2 regions of the Dehalobacterium formicoaceticum genome follow, and region 1 is predicted to be linked to the other one. Evidence: riboswitches for the same ligand, from Rfam matches in the RefSeq annotation. Region 1 holds a riboswitch; the other holds the start of a gene.
The links. A riboswitch is a leader RNA that binds a small molecule or an ion and turns the genes downstream of it on or off. The one in region 1 is predicted to bind cobalamin.
Positions count from the first base shown of each region.

Region 2: it holds a riboswitch for cobalamin, as region 1 does, so the genes downstream of both, CEQ75_RS17790 (sirohydrochlorin chelatase) here and CEQ75_RS03870 (ABC transporter ATP-binding protein) in region 1, are expected to answer to the same signal.

Region 1 is NZ_CP022121.1:774,098-779,279, reverse strand. Features, by position in the region: gene CEQ75_RS03880 (hypothetical protein) at 1-439, opposite strand, end outside; gene CEQ75_RS03875 (energy-coupling factor transporter transmembrane component T family protein) at 467-1,255, opposite strand; gene CEQ75_RS03870 (ABC transporter ATP-binding protein) at 1,259-2,803, opposite strand; cobalamin riboswitch at 2,894-3,069, opposite strand; gene ychF (redox-regulated ATPase YchF) at 3,185-4,279, shown strand; gene CEQ75_RS03860 (selenium metabolism-associated LysR family transcriptional regulator) at 4,364-5,182, opposite strand, start outside.
Region 2 is NZ_CP022121.1:3,665,942-3,671,123, forward strand. Features, by position in the region: gene cobA (uroporphyrinogen-III C-methyltransferase) at 1-495, opposite strand, end outside; gene CEQ75_RS17780 (precorrin-2 dehydrogenase/sirohydrochlorin ferrochelatase family protein) at 485-1,156, opposite strand; gene hemA (glutamyl-tRNA reductase) at 1,158-2,402, opposite strand; gene CEQ75_RS17790 (sirohydrochlorin chelatase) at 2,456-2,821, opposite strand; cobalamin riboswitch at 2,958-3,137, opposite strand; gene CEQ75_RS17795 (phosphoribosylaminoimidazolesuccinocarboxamide synthase) at 3,363-4,052, opposite strand; gene asnS (asparagine--tRNA ligase) at 4,399-5,182, shown strand, end outside.

The sequences.
Region 1 (5,182 bases):
AAACTAAGGCTACCTTCCAGTCTAAATTAACAACGAAAATCAAACCCAGCATGACACAAAAGTTACCGGTTACATTACAGGCGATCATTGCCAAATAATGATGGCTTAATTTCTCCATTGATAACTCCCTGGCAACCAATGAATACATAATGGATCCAATGGTATTGGCAAACAGGAAGAAAAATGCCAAGGGTGAGTAGGCAGTAGCCATGGCGATGATTGCTTCTAATAATCCGGCAATAATCCCGGCAGGTTGTTTGTACATTAAAACAATGAGACCGGTAAAAAATGACCAACATGTTCCATTAAACAGTAATAAAGTAGGATCTAAAATACCGTCGATACGCCCTGTCACTTGCATCATGATTAAAAATACAATTCCTACAATGACACTGCCCACTAAAGCTTTGGTGTCTGTTCTAAATAAACTTTCTTTCATGTGATCCTCTCCCTGCATAGATGTATTTTAGCTTGCAAATGGTGCCATTTTGTATAAAGAACTAAGGATCATGATTAAAAATATGCCGCTGATTAAAACCCGGTCATATGTTTTTATCTCAATATTTGAGGCAAATGTACGGGTTTTACTCTGTCCGTAACCCCGTAAGTCCATGGCCAGGGCGATTTCTGTGGAACGCCTCACCGCTCGGTATAAAAAAGGCAGAAATGTGGGAATTATTGCCTTGATTTTGTCCCAGACCTTTTCCATTTTTAGACCTCTGATACTCTGGCTTTCAATAATCGACAGATATTCAGCCTTCATCAAAGGTAAGAAACGAACACCCAGTCCCACCAGCATGGCAAACCGATAAGGGACTTTAAACTTCATCAGCATCAAGGTGAATTCCGTCGGTGAAGCAGAAGTTAAAAACTGCATGCTGGCAAAAACAATTACAGTTGTTCTCAACATACCAAGAACTGTGAGGGGGATGGCTTCACTGTAGATCTTAATCATACCCCATTGATAAAGGAGCATACCTTCCCGGCAGAATAGCAGCTGAAGAATCAGCATCTGCAGTCCTAAAAGCAACATGATTGCAATCATCACCCGATATTGTTTCAATGAACCCTTTAAGATCAAGGAAACAGTCATGCCCACACATAAAACAACGATAAGTTGAAAGGGTGTTTCACAGATTAAAGCGAAAAGAATCATCAGCCCGTACCAGGCTAACTTTGTGCGGGGATCCAATTTATCGTTCAGTTTTTGTTTCGTTTTTTCCATTGATTCATAAGCAACAGACGATATCTCCATTTTTTAACCTCCTCGCTCTTCGTCCCGGTTGTTAAATGAAATAATATTTCCAAAATCCAAATCAATGTCGATTAAAGGTTTAAGATGTTCCTTCAGTTTACTCGTTGAGATATCCAGTTGAAGCCGATGGTTATACATGGCCACGATGCGGTTGGAGTAGTTTTGGGCCATGGTCAAATCATGGGTAATGAGCAGGACTGTCTTTCCCAGCCTCGATAAATCAGCTAGTTTATCCATAATCATATATCCTTGATTTTCGTCAAGACCCGAGGTCGGTTCATCAGCGATAATCAGTTCCGGATCGCTGACCAGAACAGATGCCAAGGCTAAGAGCTGACGCTGACCGCGGCTTAAACGTTGAGGATGCAAATCCTTATATTTTAAAAGACCCACGAATTCTAGACTCTCATCAATTTTTCTGTCCATCACCTCCTTTTTTTCGCCCCTCAGTTTCAAGGAAAACCCAACCTCTTCCCGCAAGGAACTGGCAAAAATCTGATAGTCAGGGTTTTGAAATAAAAATCCGATCCGGGAACGGATCTTATTTAGATTTTCCTTGATTAAGGATTCATGAAAAACATCAATGGTACCTTTAGTGGGCAGTAATAAACCAACGATCATTTTTGCTAATGTTGATTTTCCGGAACCGTTTAAACCGATCACCGCTAAAAAATCCCCCTGATAAATCTTTAAATTGACATCCTCACAGCCTGTGTAATTGTTTGGATACCGGTAAGATGCATTTTTGATATTGACAACAACCTCCTTTTCCTGACGGTGTTGATGATTTTTGCCCCGCACAACGCTCTTATTTTGAAATCGTTTTTTTAGTTCCTCATTTCGTTCTTTCAAATATTCCTCAGGGAAATATTCCCTGACGATTTCCCCTTCTTCCATATAGAAAACTCTGTTGGCATAGGTAATAACTTCTTCGATGCGATCCATCACCAAAACAATGGTCAGATCTCGGGTTTTATTTAAGTGTCCCAATCTTTGATAAAGCTCATAGCGGCCGCGGGGATCCAATTCGGCCGTAGGCTGATCAAGAATCAGCATCGGGGCACGGAGGGCCAAAACACCTGCCAAAACTACCCGTTGAGCCTGCCCTCCTGAAAGAGACGCGGTCTGTCTGTTTTCAAAGCCTCGAAGCCCCACAAATTCCAAGGTATCTTTCACAATCTCATCGATTTGTTCCATCGGTAATTCCATGTTGCCCAGTCCAAAAGAAACATCATCGTAAACATCCAAACTAATCAGTTGATTCTGAGGTTCCTGCATCATATACCCCACATACCGGGACATTTGATTAAGACTTACGTCTTTAATATCCTGACCCATCAGGGTCACTTTTCCCTCCAGCTCCCCTTGATGGTAATGGGGAATTGCCCCTGTGATCGTGTGGAGAAGAACGGATTTTCCTGATGCCACACCACCGGTAATGACAATAAAATCCCCTTTATTAATCTTAAAATCAATGTTCTTCAGGGCAGTATTGGCTGTTTGGGGGAAGAAAAGCTTTTCAATTTTGATCTGAGCGATGGTTTCCATGGCGACAGCTCCTATATATGCATAATGGAAAAAATATTAGAAAATAAAAAAAGTTCCAGCTTGTAATAAGCTAGAACTTTACCATTGTTCATCTCGAAAATTTTTCAGGCAGGTCTCCTGACTTATAGACTAATATGTACGCCTTCCCAGTGAACCCAGTGGCAAATGCACATATTTTAACGTCTAATTACAGTGGCGGGACCGTCCAGGATTTATAACCTGGTTCCCTATTATCCCTTTCGGGCACCTAAAAAATATCTGGTTTTCAATTGAGCCCAGTATAAGCCAATCTATTTGTTTTGTCAACCTAAATTTTTATCTTTCTGATCACTTGTCCCTGATGAGGCTATCAAGTATAATAATCCCATTGGAGGTGTTTTTATGGCTCTTTCTTGCGGTATCGTTGGACTTCCCACAGTGGGAAAGACCACTTTTTTTAATTTATTGACCAACGCAAACATTGAAACCAGCGCATTTTATTCTGGAAAAACGGCAACAAATATCAGCACAGCATCGGTTCCCGATGAGCGGATTGATTTCTTAACCCAAATGTTTCATCCCAAAAAAACCACCTACGCTCAAATTGAAGTCATTGATGTCCCCGGTTTGGTGCGCGGCTCCAGTCAAGGCCAGGGAACAGGCAATGAGTTTTTATCAGCGGTGCGGGATGCGGATGCTTTGGTTCATATTGTACGCGCTTTCAAAAATGATCAGGTGCTTCATGTGGACGATTCTTTGGACATCATTCGGGATCTGGAGACCGTCAATATGGAATTACTTTTTGCGGACCTGCAATTGGTGGAAACTCGTCTGGAACGTATTAACAGCACTAAAAAGAAAAAAATGGAGCATCCCTTAGAAGAGGATCTGTTATTAAAAATCCAGGAAGCCTTGGAAAATGAACAGCCTGTGAGCACTCTTTCCTTTTCTGAGGAAGAAAGGGAAGCTATTAAACATATCACCTTTTTAACAGACAAGCCCATGTTGATTGTGGTGAACCTGGATGAGAAACAATTTACCGCCGCTTCCTATCCCCAAAAAGAAGTAGTCCATGATTACGGAAAGGAACATCAGATGATGGTTTTAGAGATCTGCGCTCAGGTTGAGGCGGAGATCAGTCAACTGGAGGCAGAAGATAAGGCTGTTTTCATGGAGGACCTGGGCATCAGGGAGCCGGGCATTGACCGCCTGGCTCGGGCAATCTATGACCTTTTAGGCTTAATCTCTTTTCTTACTGCCGGGGAAGATGAGGTACGTGCCTGGACCATCCCCAAAAATCTCCCTGCCAAAAAAGCGGCAGGAAAAATTCATTCCGACATTGAAAGAGGCTTTATCAGAGCGGAAATTGTCGCTTATCAGGATTTACATGAGGCAGGATCGATGGCTAAGGCCAGAGAAAAAGGCCTTTTCCGCTTGGAAGGAAAAGAATACCTGGTACAGGACGGAGATATTATTAATTTCCGTTTTAACGTTTAAGGATAAACAGGGTAAAACAGGGGACGGTTCTTTGTTTTGAACATATGTTCAAAACGAAGAACCGTCCCCTGTTTTACCCCCTGTTTATCCTTTATTTTGATGCAGCAAATAATCTAAGAAAACGTCCCGTGCCCTGGTGGCAGCAGTATTTTTGGAGATTACGGCGTAGATATTACGCTTTAAATCAAGATCTGGTAGCATCACTTGTTTTACCACGCCGGCTTTAATAAATACATCCGCTGCCCAATGAGATACAAAGCCTACCCCTAAATTATTAATCACACCGGTGATCACCGCTTGGGTACTACCCAATTCCATGACAATTTTTAAATCCGATTCCTTAATCCCCTTTATTGATAAACAATCCTTTATCACATTACGGGTGCCGGATCCCGCCTCCCGGGAAACCCAATCCAGGGAAGACAGATCCTGACTGGATAGCTCCTCCTGAATCGGATACTCCGTCCCTGCGATCAGCACCAGCTCATCCTGGAGGATAGGAAAATACTCCGCATGATTTGTTTCCACCTTGGCTCCTACTACACCCAAATCAATTTTTCGATCATATAGAAGATCCACCACTTGACCGGTATCGGTGATAGTTAAAGAAATATTTATCCCCGGATAAAGCTTCCGAAATCCCCCAATAAAATTTGGCATGATGTATTCACCTGGAATCGTACTGGCTCCCAGAGCCAAGTTGCCTTTTTTCAATGATTTTAATTCATTCATGCTTTCTAGTGCCCGTTCATATACAGTCAACAATTCCCTGGCTTCCCGGTAAAAAATTTGACCGGCATCCGTCAGCCGCACTCGCTTATCATTACGGACAATTAATGGAACCCCCAGATGTTCCTCTAATGATTTAATCTGAGCGCTTATGGCCGGCTGAGTCATAAACAT
Region 2 (5,182 bases), 870 kb from region 1:
CGCCAGCACCTGGTAATCAACACTGGAAACATTTTTTTCCGGTCGTTCATGTCCGGTAATAATATGTACAGAAGAAACAAAATCACGATGGGTCACAGGAATCCCCGCATAAGCTGGCACAGATATGGCCGAGGTAATTCCCGGTACGATCTCAAAAGGAATTCCTTCCTGGCGCAATTCTTCCGCTTCTTCTCCGCCTCTGCCAAAAAGATAAGGGTCTCCCCCCTTTAATCGGACAACAGTTTTTCCTTCTTTAGCCTTTTTTACGATGAGTTTATTAATCTGATCTTGAGGAAGGGCATGACAGCTGCTGGCCTTGCCCACATAAATAAATTCGCTGCCCTCTTTGGCAAAATCTAAAAGTTTTTTATTCGCCAAACGGTCATAGATCACCACATCCGCTTTTTTTAAGCATTCGACAGCTTTCAATGTGATTAATTTATAGTCTCCCGGGCCGGCCCCTACCAAATATGCAGTATGGTATTTATTTGTCATTACCTGTTCCTCCTATTTCTTTGGACAATGTTTTTTCACGAATTTCTGCGATTTGCCGCAGAACCTCCGCTGTTTTTCCGGCCTTTAACAATTCCGGAAGGGTGGAGTAGACCAAAGCTTTAAAATATGCTTTCCTTTGATCGATTTGTTCTATTTCCCGAAGTGCCCAAACTCGTTCCCGCCCCAACAATTGGAGAAATTCCTCATACTCTGCTCCATAACGCTCCTCCAATTCTTGACGAATCTTCTTGGATAATATTGGGCTTTTGCCATTGGTAGAAAAAGAGAGTACCAGATCACCCCGTTGAATCTTAGAGGGCACAATGAAATTACCGGCAGCAGGCTGGTCCGCAATATTAAAAAATACCCCAGTATCTAATGCTTCCCGGCTGATCTCCTCACTCACCTTTTTATCATTGATGGCGACATAAACCAAATGAAAGCCTTCAAGATCCCCTTTTTGATAAGGCCTCCTGATCAAATTAATTTCCCCTGCGTCTGCCAATTGAACCAATGGAGCCATAATTTCCGGACTGATTAAGGTGATATCTGCCCCTGTCTCTTTAAGGGTCAGAGTCTTGCGCAGCGCAACTGCCCCGCCTCCTACAACGAGGCACCTCATCTTACTTAGATCAACCATCAAAGGATAATAGTTTCCCAAATTACACAGACTCCTCCTTATACAGAGTCTCTAAAATCTCTGTCAGATCTTCCTTGTTTTCCAGGACAGAAAATTGTTTTAATCTGACCATGGGCGGGGAATAAATCTTTTTGACAAACCCTTTTAAAATGACGGCCATTTTAGCCTCATCTTCCGTATTTTTCAATCGGTCAATTAAATTGGGCATTTCTTTATTTAAGACATGTTCATGATAGCTTTCAATTTGTTTAATCGCAGGAAACAATGGGATACATTGCAGCCACTGATCAAACTCATCTACCGCTTCTTCAATCAAAAAGCGCGCTTTCTCCCCGGCCTGCCGCCTTTTCTCCTGGTTTTCGGTTTGGATTTTTTCTAATGCATCCAAATCAACTAAGGTAATGCCTATTAATTCCCCTACCCTGGGGTCGATATCACGGGGCACCGCCAGATCAAGATAAATACTGCCTTTTTTATAGCCCACAATCTCTTCTCTTTTGATTACCAGGTGAGGTGCTGCTGTAGAGCTGATCACAACATCACAGATGAAAAGATAATCTTCAATTTCATCAAAAAGAATGATTTCGATGTCCGGATAAACTTCCTTTAAAGATCGAGCCGCTTCATAAGTGCGATTGGCTACCAGGATGCGGGAAAAACCCATGTCTTTCAGGTAAGTCAAGGCTAAGCGGTTCATTTTCCCCGCGCCAATTAGCAGTACATTGCGCTCTTGATAATCGGATAAAGATTTTTCCAAGTATTGAATCGCCAGATAACTGATCGAAGTGGGATTTTGGGATATTTTTGTTTCCAGGCGCACTTTTTTACCATTGGTAATGCCATCCCGAAAAAGTCTGTTTAATACCCGCCCCGACATATGTAATTCCAAAGCTCTTTGATGGGCTGATTTTACCTGTCCTAAAATCTGATCTTCCCCTAAAACCTGAGAGTCTAAACCGGCGGTCACCTGAAAAAGATGGGTAACACAGTCCATATTTTCTTTGACATAAAAATATTGATCCAGAGTCCCCTTTTCCAACCCATGAAAAAGGCAGAAAAAATCTTTAATTTGTTCTATTGCCTGGGGCATGTCTGAATACACTCCATAAATCTCGCTGCGATTACAGGTAGAAAGAATGACCGATTCATCCAAAATCAAACTAAGCCGGTCATAAGCTTTTTCAAATTTCTTCTTTGTAAAAGCAAGCTTCTCTCTAACTTCAATCGGTGTATTCTTATAACTCACTCCGACAACAACAATATCCATTTAGTACACTCTTTTCCTCATAGTTTTTGTTAGGTAGTTTAGCAAAATAGAAACTACTTTACGGCAAGAGCCCGTTCAAAGAGAATGTCCGCCAATACCGATTCCGGACCAAGAGGTTTGGCCAATTTAAAGGTTACATCCGGATAATCGGGTGCAATTTCATTAAGCATATGAGGAATATCTTCCTTGATATGAATCCCCTCATATAAAAAGTATGGGGCAAAAATTATTTCTTGCACGCCGGTTTCTGTTACCTGGGCAATAGCCTGGGGAATAGTAGGTTCGTTATGCTCCATAGCTGCTCCAGCCACCTGATCGAAACCACCCTTAGCTCGAACCAATTCGACAATTTGATTAAAGGCATTCACTGCATCTTGAGATCTGCTGCCGTGGCTAATAATAATTAATGCTTTATTCATGATTCTTCCCCCTTTTTATCATAAGAAAACCTGGCTTGCGCTTGTACTTTCAGAAAGTATAAAAAAACCCTTAGCTGTAAGCTAAGGATAGCACCCGCAAGCCAATCCAAAATAATCATTCTGCGCCCTTCCCCAGGCAGCATCCGACTTTTAGGCAGGTCTTCTGGCTTTCGGTTCATTCTCCTCCCTACCTTCCCACAACGATCCGTGCAGTGGCATTACAGGGATTTGTCTCCGATTACAGCAGCGGGTCCGCACCGGAATTGCACCGGTTTCCCTATTCTCCTTTTCAGGCACCTAAAAGATTATTAACAATAGCATATAAACAGAGTTCTTGGCATCAGGTGGAGTTTTTACTCCATCTGATGCTTAGAAATCGTTATCCAGGAGCTTAGCGCCGCTTATCTCCCACTTGGAGAAGTGGGAGTTTTAGCGACGGTTAGCTATCGGATAAATTATATCATATATTTATTTAAATGAAATAGCAAATTGCTTTCTATATTGAAATACCTGCTTTAATTATTCCATATCATTATAAATCTTAGTCCTCTTGAACCATGATTTTTGTCAATTCCAGGGGTTCAACGCGGGTATTATTGCGATAGGCACGCATATTACCACCGGATATTTCATCAATCAGGGCAATATGATGATCTTCTCCCACCCGGCCAAATTCAAATTTTATATCATATAATTCCAGCCCTTTTTTGGCCAATTCATCTTTGACAATATTACCAATCTGTTTGGTAAGATCCTTGAGAATTTCATATTCCTCTTTTGATAAAATACCCAGCATATCTAAGGCATCCTTTGAAATCGGAGGATCGTTTCGATCATCATCCTTAAGAGTCACTTCGACCAAAGCATCCAAGGCTTGTCCGTCCTCAGCATACATTTCATAACGGCGCAAAAAGCTGCCCACCGCCCGAAAACGACAGATTACCTCCAAGCCTTTACCAAAAGGGGCGGCCTTTTTCACAGTCATAGTTACTTGATCTAAATCGGCATCAATGAAATGAGTCGGGATGCCCATTTGATTTAATTTTTCAAAAAAGAATTTCGTCAGACGAAGCCCGGCTTTTCCGGCCCCTTCCATAGAAAGCCCTACAGTATTGGCTCCGGGATCAAAAACACCATTCACACCGGTTACATCATCCTTAAATTTTAAAAGATAATTTCCGTCTTCTAAAGCATAAACATCTTTGGTTTTTCCTTGATATACAAGATTCATGATCGAAGCCCCTTTTCATAATATATTGTAGTGCTTTAACCCTTGATATTTTATTTTATCCATTTTAACAAAAATTTCTTCATAAGAAAAGAAAATAATTGCAGGAGCTGATTGTTATTATGAAGAAATCAAATGACAAGTTTTTGATGTTTTTAAAGCAGCAAGGTAAATTCTCTAAAATTAGGGTATAATTCAAGTAAACGTGAGAGGATCGAAAAAGTGAACTCGTTCAGCTAAAGCTGAACATCGGGGCTTCAGATGGGGAATCTACCCCACCTGAAGTGAAAATAGGAGCTCCCACTTATAGAAGTGGGAGTCTTGGAATTTGATAAAGAGGAGCGGGATGATGAATAAAATATCGATTAAAGACTTATATCGGGAACCGGATCTTTTTTTAAATCAAACAATCAGTGTTGAGGGTTGGGTAAGAACCCTTAGGGTATCTAAAAACTTCGGTTTTATCGAAATAAATGACGGTACATTTTTTAACAACCTTCAAATTGTTTTTGATGAAAATTTAAATAACTTTCAGGAAGTTGCTAAATTAACCCTAAGCTCAGCCCTTCATGTGGAGGGTACCTTGGTAAAATCCTTGGGCGCCAAACAGCTCTTTGAATTAAAAGCAAGCGTCATCGAAATAATCGGACTTTCTGAGCCTGATTATCCCTTGCAGAAAAAAAGGCATTCCTTTGAATACCTGAGAACCATTGCCCATTTACGGCCAAGAACCAATACCTTTTCTGCTGTTTTCCGTCTCCGGTCAACACTTGCCTTTGCCATCCATAAATTTTTTCAGGAAAAAGGCTTTGTCTACGTGCACACGCCCATTATTACCGGCAGCGACTGTGAGGGGGCGGGGGAAATGTTTCGAGTTTCTACTTTGGATTATGAGCAGCTGCCTAAAAACCCCCAGGGACAGTTGGACTTTGGCGAAGACTTTTTTGGCAAGGAAACCAACTTAACTGTGAGCGGACAATTGGCGGTAGAGACCTATAGCATGGCCTTTAAAAATGTTTATACTTTCGGCCCCACCTTTCGGGCAGAGAACTCAAATACGGCCAGGCATGCGGCGGAGTTTTGGATGATCGAACCGGAAATGGCTTTTGCCGATCTCAAGGATAACATGCATC